One region of the Methylobacterium sp. XJLW genome, then DNA from elsewhere that is predicted to be linked to it. Evidence: predicted binding sites of a transcription regulator. Region 1 holds the regulator's gene; each other region holds the start of a gene.
The links. The regulator PhoB, encoded in region 1, activates phosphate uptake and scavenging genes when phosphate is short. The targets are predictions, from matches to a motif close to TGTCATNNANCTGTCAT.
Positions count from the first base shown of each region.

Region 1 (4,210 bases):
GGTCACGCTCCTCGTGCCCGTGACGCCGCCGCCGAGCCTCGACCCGGCCAATCCCGTTCAGATCCAGGCGAAGCTGACCTATCTCGTCTGCAAGACCGAGTGCGTCCCCGGTTCGGCCGATCTCGCCCTCACCCTGCCGGTGGGCAAGGCCGAGCCGGACCCGGCCAACGCCGCACTGTTCGCGCACGCCCGGGCTGCCCTGCCCGCGCCGGCGCTCTGGCCCCTGCGCCTGTCGAGCCAGGGCGACACGCTGCAGCTCGATTTCGCCGCGACCGGCCTGAAGCCCGAATCCATCCGGAACGCCGCCTATTTCCCCTATGCCGAGACGGCGATCGACAACGCCGCCGCGCAGGTGATGACCGTCGACGAGACCGGTCTGCATCTGACCATCGCGCGCAGCAGCCCGACCGATCCTGTGCCCGCGGCCCTGCCCGGCGTCCTGACGATCGACGAGGTCGGCATGGACGGCACCCGCCGCCTCGCCTTCGCGTATGGTGACGAGCCGGTGCTTCCTGCCGTCGCGGCTGCGTCGAGCGCGCCGAATCCGGCCGGAGCCCCGCCGGCCGCCGCCGAGTTCGACGCGCTGACCCTCGCGACCGCCGCGGCCTTCGCCTTTTTGGGCGGCCTGATCCTAAACCTGATGCCCTGCGTCTTCCCGGTGCTGTCCATCAAGGTGCTGAGCCTCGTGCGGCATGCCGGCGAGGGCCCGGCGCGGCTGCGGCTGCACGGCCTCGCCTACACGGCCGGCGTGCTGGCGAGCTTCCTCGGCCTCGCATCCCTGCTGATCGCCCTGAAGGGCGGTGGGGCCGCGATCGGCTGGGGCTTCCAGCTGCAATCGCCCGCCATGGTCGCAGCCCTCGCCTATCTGCTGTTCGCTATGGGCCTGAGCCTGTCCGGAGTGGTCCATGTCGGCGGCCGGCTCGCCGGCCTCGGAGACGGCCTGACCCGGCGTGCCGGCCTGAGCGGCTCGTTCTTCACGGGTGTGCTGGCGACCCTGGTGGCGACCCCCTGCACGGCGCCGTTCATGGGCTCGGCGGTGGGCTTCGCGCTGACGCAGAGTGCCGGTGTCGCGCTCGCCGTCTTCGCGAGCCTCGGCCTCGGCCTCGCCCTGCCCTTCCTGGTGCTGACCCTCTGGCCGCCGGCCCTGCGGGCGCTGCCGCGGCCGGGCGCCTGGATGGAGACCCTCAAACAGGTCCTGGCCTTCCCGGTCTACGCCACCGTGGCCTGGCTGATCTGGGTTCTGGCGCAGCAGGTCGATCCGCGTGGGCTGCTGGCGGCGCTGATCGGCCTCGTCCTGGTGGGCTTCGCCGCCTGGGCCTGGGAACACGGCCGCGCCGCCGCGCCCGGGGCGGGCCGGGTCGCGCGGGTCGCTGCGGCCCTCGCGCTAATCGCCGTGTCGGCCCTCGCCGTGACCCTTCCGCGGGACCGCGCCGCGCCGTCGGCGCAGGCCGCCGCCGACGGGGTCGAGCCCTTCACTCAAGCGCGTCTCGACGCCCTGGTGGACGCGCACCGCCCCGTCTTCGTGGACATGACCGCCGCGTGGTGCATCACCTGCGCGGTGAACGAGGCGACCTCGCTCAACACCAAGGCCGTGCGGGCCGCGATGGCCGAGCGCGGCGTGACCTACATGAAGGGCGACTGGACCAACCAGAATCCCGAGATCACCCGTCTGCTGGAGAAGCACGGGCGCAGCGGCGTGCCGCTCTACCTCCTCTATACCGGAACCGGAGCGCCTCAGGTGCTTCCGCAGATCCTCACCGAGGGGACGGTTCTGGCGGCGCTCGACGCCGTGCCGGTCGCGTCCGGCCGGAGCGCGGCGCTGACCCGCTGAATCTGCGCGAGGCCCGGGGGGCCGCCGGGCCTCGCAGCATCCGCCGGCCTCGAACGTCCCTGGCTCCCTTCGCTGCAAGCGGGCGGGCGGCGCGGCCGACCGGCCTCCGGCCCGGAACCCTTTGTCCCGGAACGCTTCGCGCCCCTCTCAAGCGTCGAGCGAGAACGTCTCGTCGAAGGCGTAGCCCGAGCCGCGGACCGTACGGATCGGGTCGGCTTGGCGCGGGCCGTTCAGTGCCTTGCGCAGCCGCCCGACATGGACGTCGACCGTGCGCTCGTCGATGTAGACGTCGTGTCCCCAGACCCCGTCGAGGAGCTGCTCGCGGGAGAAGACCCGGCCCGGCGCCAGCATCAGGAATTCCAGCAGACGGAACTCTGTGGGGCCGAGATGCAGCTCCTCGCCGCCGCGGCGGACGCGATGGCCGGTGCGGTCGAGTTCGAGGTCGCCCGCCGCCAGCCGGTCCGAGACATGGGCGGGCTTGGCCCGGCGGAGCAGCGCGCGGATCCGGGCAAGCAGTTCCGGGACGGAGAACGGCTTGACGATGTAGTCGTCGGCGCCCGTCCCGAGACCGCGGATCCGGTCGCCCTCCTCGCCCCGGGCGGTGAGCATGATCACGGGCAGCCGCTCGGTCTCCCGGCGCGCCCGGATCCGCCGGCACAGCTCGATGCCCGACAGGCCGGGCAGCATCCAGTCGAGCAGGACGAGATCGGGGATCCGCTCCGCCAGGAGCAGCTCCGCGTCGTCGCCGCGAGCCGCGGAATCCACCAGAAAGCCCTCGGCTTCCAGATTGTAGCGCAGCAGCGTGGTCAGCGCCTCCTCGTCCTCGACGATCAGGACTTGCATGCTCACGTTCGAAGATCCGTTCACGAAGCGGCGCCATACGGCCTGCAGGCGCGCCGACGCTCCTTTGAGCCGGCGGGCAGGCGGAGGGTGCAGGAGGCGCCGCTCAGCCTCAACCCGCACGCTCCGATTCTCGGGCGGCGCCCCACAGGAGCGCGCGCAGGCCGACGCCTGGACCGGGGGCGGCCCGCTTACGGAGCCGGCACCCCGTCCACGGTCGCATAGTTCGACGCATCGTTCTTCGGCCGGTCGCCCGCCAGGGCCTCGCCCGTGGCGAGATAATGGATCGTCTCGGCGATGTTGGTGGTGTGGTCGCCGATCCGCTCGACGTTCTTGGCGCAGAACAGAAGATGCGTGCAGAACGAGATGTTGCGCGGATCCTCCATCATGTAGGTCAGGAGCTCGCGGAACAGCGAATTGTACAGGGCGTCGATCTCGCCGTCCCGCTCCCAGACATCGTGGGCTGCCTGGACGTCGCGGCTCGCATAGGCGTCGAGAACGTCCTTGAGCTGGCCCTCCGCGAGGTCGCTCATGTGGCGCACGCCGAGAACGATCTTCTGGGCCGGCGCCTGATCGGAGATCGCCACCACCCGCTTGGCGACGTTCTTGGCGAGGTCGCCGATCCGCTCGAGGTCGCCGGAGACGCGGATCGCCGAGATCGTCTCACGCAGATCGATCGCCAGGGGCTGACGCCGGGCGATCAACAGCACCGCGCGCTCCTCGATGTCCCGCTGCAGGGCGTCGAGGCGCTTGTCGGCGACGATCACCGCCTGGGCGAGCGTGTCGTCCCGGCGCACGAGGGCGTCCGTCGCCTCCGCGGTCATCTTCTCGGCCACGCCGCCCATCTCCGAGATCGAGCGACGCAGGTTCTCCAGGTCGGTGTCGTAGGAGGTGACGATATGGCCGGGCATGGCGAATCCTTCGATGGGTCCCGGGGGCGGCGCTCCGGGGAGGCCCTCGGGGACCCGCCGGCCCTCCGCGGATGCGGCGACCGGACGACCTTCCCCGAGACCGGAGCGTTCAGGCAGACTAGCCGAACCGGCCGGTGATGTAGTCCTGGGTGCGGCGTTCCGTCGGGTTCATGAACATCCGGTTGGTCGGACCGAACTCGATCAGCTGGCCCAGATACATGAAGGCGGTGAACTGCGAGATGCGCGCCGCCTGCTGCATGTTGTGGGTGACGATCACGATGGTGAACTCGTCGCGCAACTGCTCGATCAGCTCCTCGATGCGGCCGGTGGAGATCGGGTCGAGGGCCGAGGTCGGCTCGTCGAACAGGATCACCTCTGGGCGCTGCGCCACCGTGCGGGCGATGCACAGGCGCTGCTGCTGGCCGCCCGACAGGCCCGTGCCCTGCTGCTTGAGCTTGTCCTTCACCTCGTCCCAGAGGGCGGCCTTGCGCAGGGAGGCCTCGATCCGGCCGTCGAGTTCGGATTTCGGCAGCTTCTCGTAGAGGCGCAGGCCGAAGGCGACGTTGTCATAGATCGACATCGGGAACGGCGTCGGCTTCTGGAACACCATGCCGATGCGCGAGCGCAG
Region 1 is NZ_CP016429.1:4,196,176-4,200,385, reverse strand. It holds gene A3862_RS19460 (protein-disulfide reductase DsbD family protein) at 1-1,831, shown strand, start outside; gene phoB (phosphate regulon transcriptional regulator PhoB) at 1,979-2,674, opposite strand; gene phoU (phosphate signaling complex protein PhoU) at 2,863-3,582, opposite strand; gene pstB (phosphate ABC transporter ATP-binding protein PstB) at 3,701-4,210, opposite strand, start outside.

Region 2 (4,210 bases), 1.5 Mb from region 1:
CGCCGGATCAGAACATGTGGCGCAGGAGGTAGAACAGCACGGCCGCGAGGGTGATCGCCGCCGGCAGGGTCAGGATCCAGGCGAGTGCCATGTTGCGCACGGTGGCCATCTGCAGGCCCGAGCCGTTGGCCGCCATCGTCCCGGCGACACCGGATGACAGGATGTGGGTGGTCGAGACCGGCAGGCCGTAGAGTTCGGCCAGCCCGATCGTGCCGGCCGCGACGATCTCCGCCGAGGCACCCTGCGCGTAGGTCAGGTGGGTCTTGCCGATCTTCTCGCCCACCGTGACGACGATGCGTTTCCAGCCGACCATGGTGCCGAGGCCGAGGGCGAGGGCGACGCAGACCTTGACCCAGCCCGGGATGTAGCGCGTGCCGTCGTTGAGCAGGCCCGCGTAGCGCTTGAGGGTCGCCTTGTCGGCCTCCGAGAGATCGGCCCCGGAGCCCGGCAGCACGCGCACCGCGTCGGCGGCGAGGTACATGTCGCTGCGCAGGTTCTGGGTCTGGGCGGCCGGCACCGTGCGGATCGCGCCGTAATTCTTCACGCTGGCGGCAATGTCGTTCGCGAGCGCCGCCAGCGCGGCGTAGACGGGCGGCGCGTTCAGGTCCTTGGTCTTCAGCGCTTCCGTCACGGTCCGGCGCGCGGCGGCGGCGTCCGGCACCTCCGCGCCGGGCGCCCGGGCGGAGAACACCGCGCCCGCCGCCGTCGAAGCCTGCACGAAGGCGGGCGTCGTGTCGTCCGCCATGGTGCGGTTGAGCGCGTAGGCAGTGGGGGCGGCGCCGATCAGGATCAGCATGATCAGGCCCATGCCCTTCTGCCCGTCGTTGCCGCCGTGGAAGAACGAGACCAGCGTGCAGGTGAGGATCAGCAGGCCGCGGATCCACAGGGGCGGCGGCGCTTCGCCCTTCGGCGCCGCGTAGAGATCCTTGCGGCGCACCGCGAATTTCAGGGCGAGCAGCAGCAGCGCCGCCAGCACGAAGCCGCAGACCGGCGAGAACAGCAGCGCCTTGAAGACGTTGAGGGCCTGGCTCCAGTCGACGCCCGCGGTGCCGTCGCCGCCGTTCATCAACTGGTTGGCGAGGCCGACGCCGAGCACCGAGCCGATCAGCGCGTGGGACGAGGAATTAGGCAGCCCGAACGCCCAGGTTCCGAGGTTCCAGAGGATCGCCGCCAGCAGCAGCGCGAAGATCATCGCGTAGCCCGCATGCGAGCCGACATTGAGGATCAGCTCCACCGGCAGCAGCGTCACGATGGCGTAGGCCACGGCGCCCGAGGAGAGCATCACGCCGAGGAAGTTGAAGACGCCCGACCAGATCACCGCGACGAGCGGCGGCATCGAGTGGGTGTAGATCACCGTGGCGACCGCATTGGCGGTGTCGTGGAAGCCGTTCACGAACTCGAAGGCGAGGGCGATCAGCAAGGCGAGGCCGAGCAGCGCGAAGGCGCCGTAGGCGAGGGGCGCCTCGCCGACGGCGTTCATGTCCGCGATCAGGCTCAGCACCGCGTAGCCGAGGCCCGCCACCAGCACGAGGAGGAAGGCGACCACCCCGCCGAGATGCAGTCCGTGGTCGAGGCGCGGGCCCCCTACCTGCCGGCCTGCGACCGCCCCCGACGGCGCCACGGCGGAATCGGACATGAACCCTCGCGCGGAATCATTCGTGATGGTGAGCCGGGATTAAAATGTGCCCGTGACGGTCGGGTGACGTCGATCCCGCGTCCAGCCTCGCGCAACGGCATCCGGCCGAAGCGATTTGCGGGATTTCGTCCCGTCCCCAGTGTCCGGGCCGTCCCAGTGTTCGGGCCGCCGAGGATGGGCGGTCTGTGCCGGGCCCGTTGCGATGACGGACGGCCATCGCCCCGATCCTCATGTCATGACGGCACGCGCTACAAGGTTAAGACGAAGATGAGTCATGATATGATTTGCGCCGGCAAAGTTTTGATCCTGTTGCTGGCAGGATACAAATGTAAGCTTTTAGATTTGTGACTGGATTATGACGAAGGCGAGCGCGTAGAGTTCGCTAAATCTCCGGCTCGCAGGCTGAATCGCCGCGCGCTTTGGGGGTTGGCATGACATTTCGATATGGCGTCTCGATCGTGGCGTTGGCGGTCGCTGCCTTCGGACCGGGCGCGCAGGCACAGACGGCCAACACGACCGCTTCGGACGTCAATGTCCTCAATCTGCTGGCGCCGTACCTGACGCTCAACACGACGGCGACCGGTCAGCAGACGCTGCAGCTCAACCTGGCGCAGTCGATCGCGATCAACACCGCCGCGGGGCTCGCCCAGCAGCAGCTCGCGATCAGCGACAAGAACCTGCTGGGCTCGGCGCGCAACGACCTGTCCTCGGCCGGGCTCGGGACATACGGCGTGGCTGCAAATCTCGCGGGCGGCCTGCCGGCCCAGACGCCGATCAACGGCATCGTTCCGCAACAGCTCGTCGGCGGCCTGGGTGCCCAACTCGGCCCGATCTACCAGCGCGGGGTCGAGCAGGGCGCGAGCGGACCCCTGGGCAGCGTGGTCAATCTGCTGGCCGGTGCCTACGGTTTCACAGGCAACAACCTGGGCGTCGCCAAGAACTACTATGCCAACGGCGCGGCCAACAATCCGAGCGTGACCCCGGCCAACTACGTGGCGGTGCCGGCCGTGGCGCCGGCGGGCTACAGCCTGCCCACCGCCAACGGGCTGCCGAACACGACCAACAGCGTCTACGACCTCGCCTACGGCGTGACCAACACGCAAGCCGGCCAGGATGTCTACGGTTCCTCGCGGCCCGTCCAGGCGGCGCCGGCCCGGTTCAACACCTTCGACCCGACCGCGCTCAACGGCATCGCCACGAACCCGTCCTTTCCGAGCGGGCACACCACCTACGCGTTCACCGACGGCATCCTGCTCGCGATGCTGGTGCCGCAGCAATACCAGAGCATGCTGGCCCGGGCGGCCGACTACGCCAACAGCCGCATCGTCCTGGGCGTGCACTACCCCCTGGACATCATCGGCGGACGGGCGCTCGCCACCTACGACCTCGCCCAGGCCTTCACCAACCCGGCCTATATCAACAACGCCGCGGTGACTGGCACGGCGATCAACCTGCCCGCCCAGTTCGTGGCGGCCCAGAGCCAGCTGCAGGCCTACCTCGCCGCCCAGTGCGGCAACACCGTCGCCGCCTGCGCGGGCAGCGCCGCCAACGCGGCCGGGAATCCCTACGTGCCGTCGGCCGGTAACCAGGCTGCCTACCAGCAACGCCTCACCTACGGCCTGCCGACCCTCAGCTTCGCCCAGGCGCCCCGCGAGGCGGCTCCCGCCGGCGGGCCGGACGCCTCGATCCTGCTCGCGCCGCTCTACGGCGGATCGACCGCCGCCGCGCGGACCCTCGCGCCCACCGGCGGCCTCTACGGCCAGCTCGCCACCAGCACGATCAACCAGATCCTGGTCAACACCGAGACCAACGCGCTGGCCGCCTTCTACGGCAGCCCCCTGAGCTATTGGAGCCGCCTCGACCTCTATGCGGCCGCCGGGTATTTCGGGAACGTCACCGGCACCCTGCGCATGGACGCCACCGACCGCCTCGGCATCGATGTCGGCATCGGACAGGGCGGCGCGCTCTACGCCAACGGCACCATCGCGGGGACTGTCTTCGTGGGCGCCGGCGGCCTGCTCGGCGGCTCCGGCACGGTGGGCGGGATCGGCGCGCTCTCGGGGGGCACGGTTGCGCCGGGCAACTCCATCGGCACGCTCACCGTCGCCGGCAATGCCGCCTTCGCGGCCGGCTCGACCTACCGGGTCGAGGCCAACGCCGCCGGACAGGCCGACCGCATCGCCGCCACCGGCAGCGCCACCCTGTCGGGCGGCACCGTCCAGGTGCTGGCCGCCTCGGGCGCCTACAATCCGCGCACCACCTACACGATCCTCTCCGCCGCCGGCGGCGTCTCGGGCCAGTTCGCCGGCGTGACGGCGAACCTCGCCTTCCTCAGCCCGGGCCTGCGCTACCGGACCGACGCGGTCGACCTGACCCTCACCCGCAACGACGTGCCGTTCGCCGCGTCAGCCACCAGCCGCAACGGCATGGCGGCGGCCAACGCCGTCCAGGCGGCCGGCCCGGGCCGGCTCTTCGACGCGGCGGTCGCCTTCACCACGGCCGAGGCCGATGCCGGCTTCCGGGCGCTGGCCGGCGACATCCATGCCGGCACCGTGTCCACCGCCTACGAGACCG
Region 2 is NZ_CP016429.1:2,661,208-2,665,417, forward strand. It holds gene A3862_RS12365 (inorganic phosphate transporter) at 8-1,636, opposite strand; partial or broken gene A3862_RS32060 (autotransporter domain-containing protein) at 2,068-2,955, shown strand.
Region 2: a site for PhoB is predicted at 1,689-1,705, ahead of A3862_RS12365 (inorganic phosphate transporter). Genes of this name have one in related genera too.

Region 3 (4,210 bases), 1.4 Mb from region 1:
GTATGGCTCGACGGTTCCGGGACGCCGCAGGCGGGCTTCCGACCGCCATGCGACGATGCAGGTGTGCCTTCGAAGCCTCAGGAACCGGCCGGGACGGGCCCGAGGCGGGTCACGTGACCCATCTTCCGGCCGGGACGCGCCTCGCCCTTGCCGTAGAGGTGCAGATGGGCGCCGGGCTCGGCCAGCAGGGCGTGCCAGTCGTCGGCCTGGGCGCCGATCAGGTTGCGCATCTCCACCGGCAGGCCGCCGACCCGGCCCGGATCGCCCAGCGGCCAACCGCAGACGGCCCGCACGTGCTGGGCGAATTGCGAGGTCAGTGCCCCCTCGCTGGTCCAGTGGCCGGAATTGTGGACCCGGGGCGCGATCTCGTTGACCACGAGCCGCTCCGCCCCGTCCTCGCGGACGAGGAACATCTCGACGGCGAGGACGCCGACATAGTCGAGGGCGTCGGCGATCCGCCGGGCGATCTCGAGGGCGATGCGGCCCGTCTCCGGGGCCACGCCCGGGGCCGGCACCCGCGTCAGAGCGAGGATGTGATCGCGGTGCTCGTTCTCGCACAGGTCGTAGGCCGCGAAGCTGCCGTCGCGCCCGCGGGCGCCCACCACGGAGACCTCACGCTCGAACGGCACGAAGCCCTCCAGGATCAGCGGCGCGCCGCCGAACTCGGCGAACAGGGCGTTGCGGTCGCCCTCGGCCCGCTCGCGGAGCATGCGCTGCCCCTTGCCGTCGTAGCCGAAGCGGCGGGTCTTGAGCACCGCCGGCAGGCCGATCACCTCGATCGCCCGGTCGAGATCGTCGGGCGTGTCCACCGCCCGGAACGGCGCCGTCGGGATGCCCAGCCCGTTGATGAATTCCTTCTCGGAGAGGCGGTCCTGCGTGGTCGAGAGCGCCCGCGCGTTCGGGTGCAGGGCGGCGTGCCGGGCCAGGATGTCGGCCGTGGCGTGCGGGATATTCTCGAACTCGTAGGTCACGACATCGACGCTGCGCGCGAAGGCGGCCAGCGCCTCGGCATCGTCGTAGGCCGCGCAGGTGGTCCGGGCGGCCACGTCGAAGGCGGGGCTGTCCGCGTCGGGGGCGTAGACGTGCGCCTTGAGGCCGTAATCGGCCGCCGCCAGCGCGATCATGCGCCCGAGTTGGCCTCCACCGACGATGCCGAGGGTGGAGCCGGGGCCGAGGATCTTGTCCGTCACGCGTTCTCTTCCGTCACCGGCCGTTCGGCCACCGAGGCGGTCTGGGCCGCGCGCCACGCCTCCAGGCGCTCCGCCAGATCCGGATCGGAGAGCGCCAGGACGGCGGCGGCGAGCAGGGCCGCGTTGATGGCCCCGGCCCGGCCGATCGCCAGGGTCCCCACCGGGATGCCCGCCGGCATCTGGACGATCGAGAGGAGGCTGTCCTGGCCAGACAGGGCCTTGGATTCCACCGGGACGCCGAAGACCGGCAGGCGGGTCATCGCGGCCGCCATGCCGGGCAGGTGCGCGGCGCCGCCCGCCCCCGCGATCACGACCTTGAGGCCGGCCGCGACCGCGCCTTTGGCGAAGGCCACGAGCCGGTCCGGCGTGCGGTGGGCCGACACGATGCGCGCGTCGTAGGGTACGCCGAGGGCATCGAGCGTCTCGGCGGCATGCCGCATGGTCGCCCAGTCGGACTGGCTGCCCATGATGATCGCGACCGGAGGCGACGCCATCGTTGATCCCGGAAAAAGAGGGCGCTTACAGGCGGTGCGGGCCCGCGGCAAGGCGCGGCCCGAAGACGTCCACCGGCATCAGGCGATGATGTCCGGCGTGAGCGCGTCCTCGATGTGGAAGATGCGGTCACGCAGGGTGAGCTTGCGCTTCTTCAGACGCTGGATCTGGAGCTGGTCGCCAGCCACGCTGCGCTCCAGCGCCTCGATGGCACCGTCGAGATCCCGGTGCTCCTCGCGCAGCCGCGCCAGTTCGCCCAGGAGGTCCGACTGCGCACTCTCACCCGCCTCGTCCGCCATCGTCACCTGAGGACCCGAAGACCGTTCATGGCCCGAGAGCATGCGTCACGCTCCGGCGCCGGACAAGACGGCGCGGTAAGCAATCATCAGACTTAGCAGCAGAAAACGCTTCGACAGGTCCGGCATCTTGTGCCAATCTCGGTGTGTCGAAACGATGACAGGAGATTCGGCTCATGTCGCTGCAGACGCATCTGAACCAACTCGCCCGGAAGCACGAAGCCCTCGAGCGTGAGATTCAGGAAGCGATCCACAGGCCTTCGGCGAACGACCTTCACATCGCCGAGATGAAGCGACGGAAACTCCTTCTCAAGGACGAGATCAACAGGCTGCAGGCGAACGGCAATACGCTGCACTGAGCCCCTGATCCGTCCGCACGGATAGCAAAAACGGCACGACAGCTGCCGCCGCATCGGGAGACCGGTGCGGCGGTTTTGCGTTCTGCGACCGCTCGTTTGGAGAAACGGCCGCCTGGGGATCGCCGATCCGGGCGGGCGTCGTGCTCTCGCGGATGTGACCCCGGAGCCTTGGCGACGGGGCGCCTGCCGCGCCCGCACGCCCGGGGATCGAAACAGACGACCCGCGACCTCCCGGCAGATGCGTTTCCCGCCGGCCACGCCGAGGCGCCCGGCTTCGAAGCAGCCGATCCGGGATGCATCCGGCGAACGCGTCACGGATCACCCCGATCGCGCGAGCGAAGGTGCGCGGCGGTTCCGGCGACCCACAACCGGCCTCGCACCCGCGGAAGAATGCGCTACTCTGGGCCCCGCCGCCGGAGAGCGGCCCGCGAGGAAACGCCGAACCGATGACGAGAGCCAGCCTGCCGGGCCGCTACCCGGACATCTACGACTCGGCCCGCCGCGAACCGGAGGCGTTCTGGCTCGGCGCGGCGCAGGCGCTCGACTGGGCGGACGTCCCGCAGCGGGCCTTCGCGCCGGATTCCGGCCCCTACGGCCGCTGGTTTCCGGACGGCACCCTGAACGCCTGCCACAATGCCGTGGACCGTCACGCCGACGGAGCGCGGGCGGATCAGGTGGCGATCCGCTACGATTCGCCCGTCACCGGGACCAAGCGCAGCATCACCTACCGCGCGTTGCGCGACGAGGTGGCGGTACTGGCCGCCGTCCTCGCCGGCCTCGGCGTCGGCAAGGGCGACCGGGTGATCCTCTACATGCCGATGGTGCCCGAGGCCCTGTTCGGCATGCTGGCCTGCGCACGGCTCGGCGCGGTGCATTCGGTCGTGTTCGGCGGCTTCGCGGCCAACGAGCTGGCGGTGCGGATCGAGGACGCGGCGCCGAAGGTGGTGCTCGCCGCCTCCTGCGGGATCGAGCCGAACCGCGTGGTCGCCTACAAGCCGCTCCTCGACGCGGCGATCGCGGCCTCGCGCCACAAGCCGGAAGCCTGCCTGATCCTGCAGCGCCCGCAGGCCGCCGCGACGCTCATGCCGGAGCGGGACCGCGACTGGGCCGAGACCGTGGCGGCCGCCCGTGCGGCGGGGCAGCGGGCGGCCTGCGTGCCGGTCGCCGCCACCGACCCGCTCTACATCCTCTACACCTCCGGGACGACCGGGAAGCCCAAGGGCGTGGTCCGCGATACCGGCGGCTACCTCGTCGCCCTCGCGTGGTCGATGCCGAATCTCTACGGCGTCCAGCCCGGCGAGACCTATTTCTGCGCCTCCGACATCGGCTGGGTCGTCGGGCACTCCTACATCGTCTACGCGCCGCTCCTGCACGGCTGCACCACGGTCCTGTACGAGGGCAAGCCGGTGGGCACGCCGGATGCCGGCGCATTCTGGCGGGTCGTCGCCGAGTACGGGGTCGTGTGCCTGTTCACCGCGCCGACGGCGCTGCGGGCCATCAAGAAGGAGGATTCCGCCGGCGCCCGGATCGCCGATTACGACCTCTCCGCCTTCCGCAGCCTGTTCCTCGCGGGCGAGCGCGCCGATCCCGATTCGGTCGCCTGGGCCGAGCGGGTGCTGAACCGGCCGGTGATCGACCATTGGTGGCAGACCGAGACCGGCTGGCCGATCGCCGGCAACCCGATGGGTCTCGGCCTCCTGCCGGTGAAGCACGGCAGCACCTGCGTGCCGATGCCGGGCTACCGGGTCGAGGTGCTGGACGAGGGCGGCAAACCGGTCCCGGCCGGAACCATGGGCACCATCGCGATCCGCCTGCCCCTGCCCCCCGGCTGCCTGCCGACGCTCTGGGGCTCGGACGCGCGCATGCGGTCGAG
Region 3 is NZ_CP016429.1:5,592,514-5,596,723, reverse strand. It holds gene A3862_RS25765 (5-(carboxyamino)imidazole ribonucleotide synthase) at 78-1,190, opposite strand; gene purE (5-(carboxyamino)imidazole ribonucleotide mutase) at 1,187-1,684, opposite strand; gene A3862_RS25755 (YdcH family protein) at 1,763-2,023, opposite strand; gene A3862_RS25750 (YdcH family protein) at 2,155-2,337, shown strand; gene A3862_RS25745 (propionyl-CoA synthetase) at 2,784-4,210, shown strand, end outside.
Region 3: a site for PhoB is predicted at 2,125-2,141, ahead of A3862_RS25750 (YdcH family protein). Genes of this name have one in related genera too.

Region 4 (4,210 bases), 2.0 Mb from region 1:
CAAAAGAAAAGGGGCCGCCTCTCGGCGACCCCCTTCCTCCGTCATGCGCGGTGGCGTGGACTTAGAAGTCCATGCCGCCCATGCCGCCGCCCGGCATCGCCGGAGCAGGGCTGTCCTTCTTCGGGGCGTCGGCGACCATCGCCTCGGTGGTCACCAGCAGGCCGGCGACCGAGGCCGCGTCCTGCAGGGCGGTGCGCACCACCTTGGCCGGGTCGACGATGCCGGCCTGGATCATGTCGACGTACTCTTCGGTCTGGGCGTTGAAGCCGTAGGTCTCGGAGTCCGCCTTGTCGGTGATCTTGCCGACCACGATCGAGCCCTCGACGCCCGCGTTCTGGGCGATCTGGCGGATCGGGGCCTCGAGAGCCTTGAGGACGATCTTGATGCCGGCCTGGACGTCCGGAATGTCGGACTTCAGGGCAGCGACCGCCTTCTTGGCGCGCAGGAGCGCGGTGCCGCCGCCGGGGACGATGCCTTCCTCGACCGCCGCGCGGGTGGCGTTGAGGGCGTCGTCGACGCGGTCCTTCTTCTCCTTGACCTCGACCTCGGTCGCGCCGCCGACGCGGATCACCGCGACGCCGCCCGCGAGCTTGGCCAGACGCTCTTGGAGCTTCTCGCGGTCGTAGTCCGAGGTGGTCTCCTCGATCTGCGCCTTGATCTGGCTGATCCGGCCCTCGATGTCGGCCTTCTCGCCGACGCCGTCGATGATCGTGGTGTTCTCCTTCTCGATCCGCACGCGCTTGGCGCGGCCGAGCATCGGGAGCGTCACGTTCTCGAGCTTGATGCCGAGGTCCTCGGCGATCATCTGGCCCTTGGTCAGGATCGCGATGTCCTCGAGCATCGCCTTGCGGCGGTCACCGAAGCCCGGCGCCTTCACGGCCGCGACCTTCAGGCCGCCGCGGAGCTTGTTGACGACGAGCGTGGCGAGCGCCTCACCCTCGATGTCCTCGGCGATGATCAGGAGCGGCTTGCCGGTCTGGACCACGGCCTCGAGCACCGGCAGCATCGCCTGGAGCGAGGAGAGCTTCTTCTCGTGGATGAGGATGTAGGGATCCTCGAGCTCGGCGACCATCTTCTCCGCATTCGTGATGAAGTACGGGGACAGGTAGCCGCGGTCGAACTGCATGCCTTCGACGACGTCGAGCTCGGTCTCGGCGGTCTTGGCCTCCTCGACCGTGATGACGCCCTCGTTGCCCACCTTCTGCATGGCGTGGGCGATCATCTCGCCGATCTCCTTGTCGCCGTTGGCGGAGATCGTGCCGACCTGGGCGACCTCGTCGGAGGTCGAGACCTTCTTGGCGCGGGCGATGATGTCCTTCACCGCAGCCTGGGTGGCGAGGTCGATGCCGCGCTTCAGGTCCATCGGGTTGATGCCGGCGGCGACGTACTTGGCGCCCTCGCGGACGATGGCCTGGGCCAGCACGGTCGCGGTGGTGGTGCCGTCACCCGCGATGTCGTTGGTCTTCGAGGCCACTTCGCGCACCATCTGGGCGCCCATGTTCTCGAAGCGGTCGGCGAGCTCGATCTCCTTGGCGACGGTGACGCCGTCCTTGGTGATGCGCGGGGCGCCGAAGCTCTTCTCGATCACGACGTTGCGGCCCTTCGGGCCGAGCGTCACCTTCACCGCGTCTGCGAGGATGTCGACGCCGCGCAGCATCTTGTCGCGGGCGTCGGCGGAGAAACGAACGTCTTTCGCTGCCATTGTGTGCCTCTTATCTGGTTGGGTTGCGCCCCAAGACTATGGAAAGTCTCAAAGGGCGGTGAGAGGTGATCCGATCAGACGGCGACGACGCCCATGATGTCGGATTCCTTCATGATCAGGAGGTCCTGACCGTCGATCTTGACCTCGGTGCCGGACCACTTGCCGAACAGGACGCGGTCGCCGGCCTTGACGTCGAGCGGGTTGACGCGGCCCTGCTCGTCGCGGGCGCCGGGACCGACGGCGACGATCTCGCCTTCCTGCGGCTTCTCCTTGGCGGTGTCCGGGATGATGATGCCGCCCTTGGTCTTCTCCTCGCTCTCGATGCGACGGACGACCACGCGGTCGTGCAGCGGACGGAACTTCATGAGCTGCCCTCTTGCTTCAGGTCTGGAGTTGGCGTTGATGCGGCCGGCGGGACCGCTCGCGAACTCGACTGTTAGCACTCTGTCTCGGCGAGTGCCAAAGACGGCGGCGAGATAGGCTCGCTGCGGTTCCGAGTCAAGGCTGTCGCACCCCCGCGCGACGGTGCGATGACGCGCCGGCGGCCTTCCTTCTCGCCCCATGGATAATGCGCCGTCATGTTGAGCCTGCACGGACCCGAAGGCCCGGTGGCGTTGCAACCCGGCAGCCCGATCGCGCGCCATACGGTATGGCTCGACCTGAACGACCCGAGCCCGGAGGAAGCCAAAGCGGTCGAGGCGGCGACCGGTCTGCGCGTGCCGTCCCGGGCGGCGCTGTCGGAGGTCGAGACGTCGAGTCGCCTGCGCCGGGTGAAGGGCGGCCTGTCGCTCTCGACGCCGATGATCACCTTCGAGCAGAGCGCGTCGCAGGTGAAGCCGCTGGGCTTCCTGCTGACCAAGGACCACTTCGTCACGATCCGCTTTCACGACCTGCGCGCCTTCGACTCCTCCGCGAAGCGCATCGCGGAGGGCGATGGCAGCACGACCCCGAGCGAGATCTTCCTCGTCGTCCTGGAGGAGCTGGTCGACAGCCTCGCGGACGCCCTGGAGGACATGGGATCGGAACTCGACACGCTCTCGACCCGGATCTTCGACTTCGACGTCCGCGGTGCCGAGCGGCGGCGCCTGGAGAGCCCGCCGCCCCGGCGCCGCGACCTCGCCCTGCGCCGGATTCTGCGGGGCATCAGCAACCGCGGAAAGGTCCTGGGGAAGATCCGCGCCAGTCTGCTCGGGCTCGAACGGATCGTGCCGTTCGTCGCCGCAGCCTGCGACGGCATCGGCCTGCCGGAGGACGCGCGCTTCGAGACGATCAAGCGGGACATCGAATCCCTCGACGAGTTCGAGACGCGCCTCGCTGAGAACGTGCAGTTCCTGCTCGACGCGGCCCTCGGCCTCATCACCATCGAGCAGAACAACGTCTTCCGGGTGCTCACCGTCGTCTCGGTGGTCGGCGTCCCGCCAACCTTGATCGCGTCGATCTACGGCATGAACTTCAAGCACATGCCGGAGCTGGACTGGACTCTCGGCTATCCCTACGCGCTCGGCCTGATCCTTTTCAGCGCCATAGCGCCTATAGTATACTTTCGAATGCGCGGTTGGTTCTGATATTCAGACCGTTTTAACAGCACAAAAAGCGTCTCGCCAAGTGTTAGTGGCGCGGAAATCATCTACCCCGACCTCGAAGGCACTCCGTCATCGCGATCAAAAGTCTTCGATTGCCTGCCGCCAAACGGAGACCAGCATAACGCAGCAAGAAAGAGTTCATTAACGCTGCGATGCGATACCCGCGGGCGAGGAATGCGAGTGTCGAAATGTTCAACCGTACGACTTTCAACGAAGCCCAGGCCAAGATCGATGCCCTGGATCGTTCGCTCGCGATCATCGAGTTTTCGATGGACGGAAACGTCGTCCATGCGAACAAGAATTTCTTGAAGCTGATGAAGTATGATCTGCCGGATATTCAGAACCGGCACCACCGTCTCTTCGTGGATAGGGCTTATGCCGAGACCGCGGAGTATACGGAATTCTGGGACAAGCTGAAGGTCGGCCAGTACGTCACCGGCGAGTTCCTCCGCCTGGACAAGGACGGCAACTCGGTCTGGCTGGAGGCGACATACAATCCCGTCCTCGACGCCCGTGGCCGGCCCGTGAAGGTGGTCAAGTTCGCCTCGGACATCTCCGCCAAGAAGAAGGAGATCAACCGGCTCCTGACCATGATCGACAACGTTCCGGTGGCCGTCATGACGGCCGACCTCAAGAACGATTTCAAGATCGACTATATGAACGCCACCTCGCGCCGGACCCTCGGGACGATCGACCAGCATCTGCCGGTGAAAGTCGACGAGATGCTCGGCCGGTCGTTCGACATCTTCCACAAGAATCCGAGCCACCAGCGCACCATGCTGGCGGATGCGAGCCGGCTGCCGCACTCCACCAAGATCAAGGTCGGACCCGAGACCCTGAACCTGCGCGTCACGGCCGTGAACGACGAGAAGGGTCAGTATCTCGGGCCGATGCTGACCTGGGCCGTGGTCACCGCGCAGGTGAA
Region 4 is NZ_CP016429.1:6,210,285-6,214,494, reverse strand. It holds gene groL (chaperonin GroEL) at 62-1,702, opposite strand; gene groES (co-chaperone GroES) at 1,777-2,067, opposite strand; gene A3862_RS28815 (CorA family divalent cation transporter) at 2,281-3,267, shown strand; gene A3862_RS28810 (methyl-accepting chemotaxis protein) at 3,474-4,210, shown strand, end outside.
Region 4: a site for PhoB is predicted at 2,222-2,238, ahead of A3862_RS28815 (CorA family divalent cation transporter). Genes of this name have one in related genera too.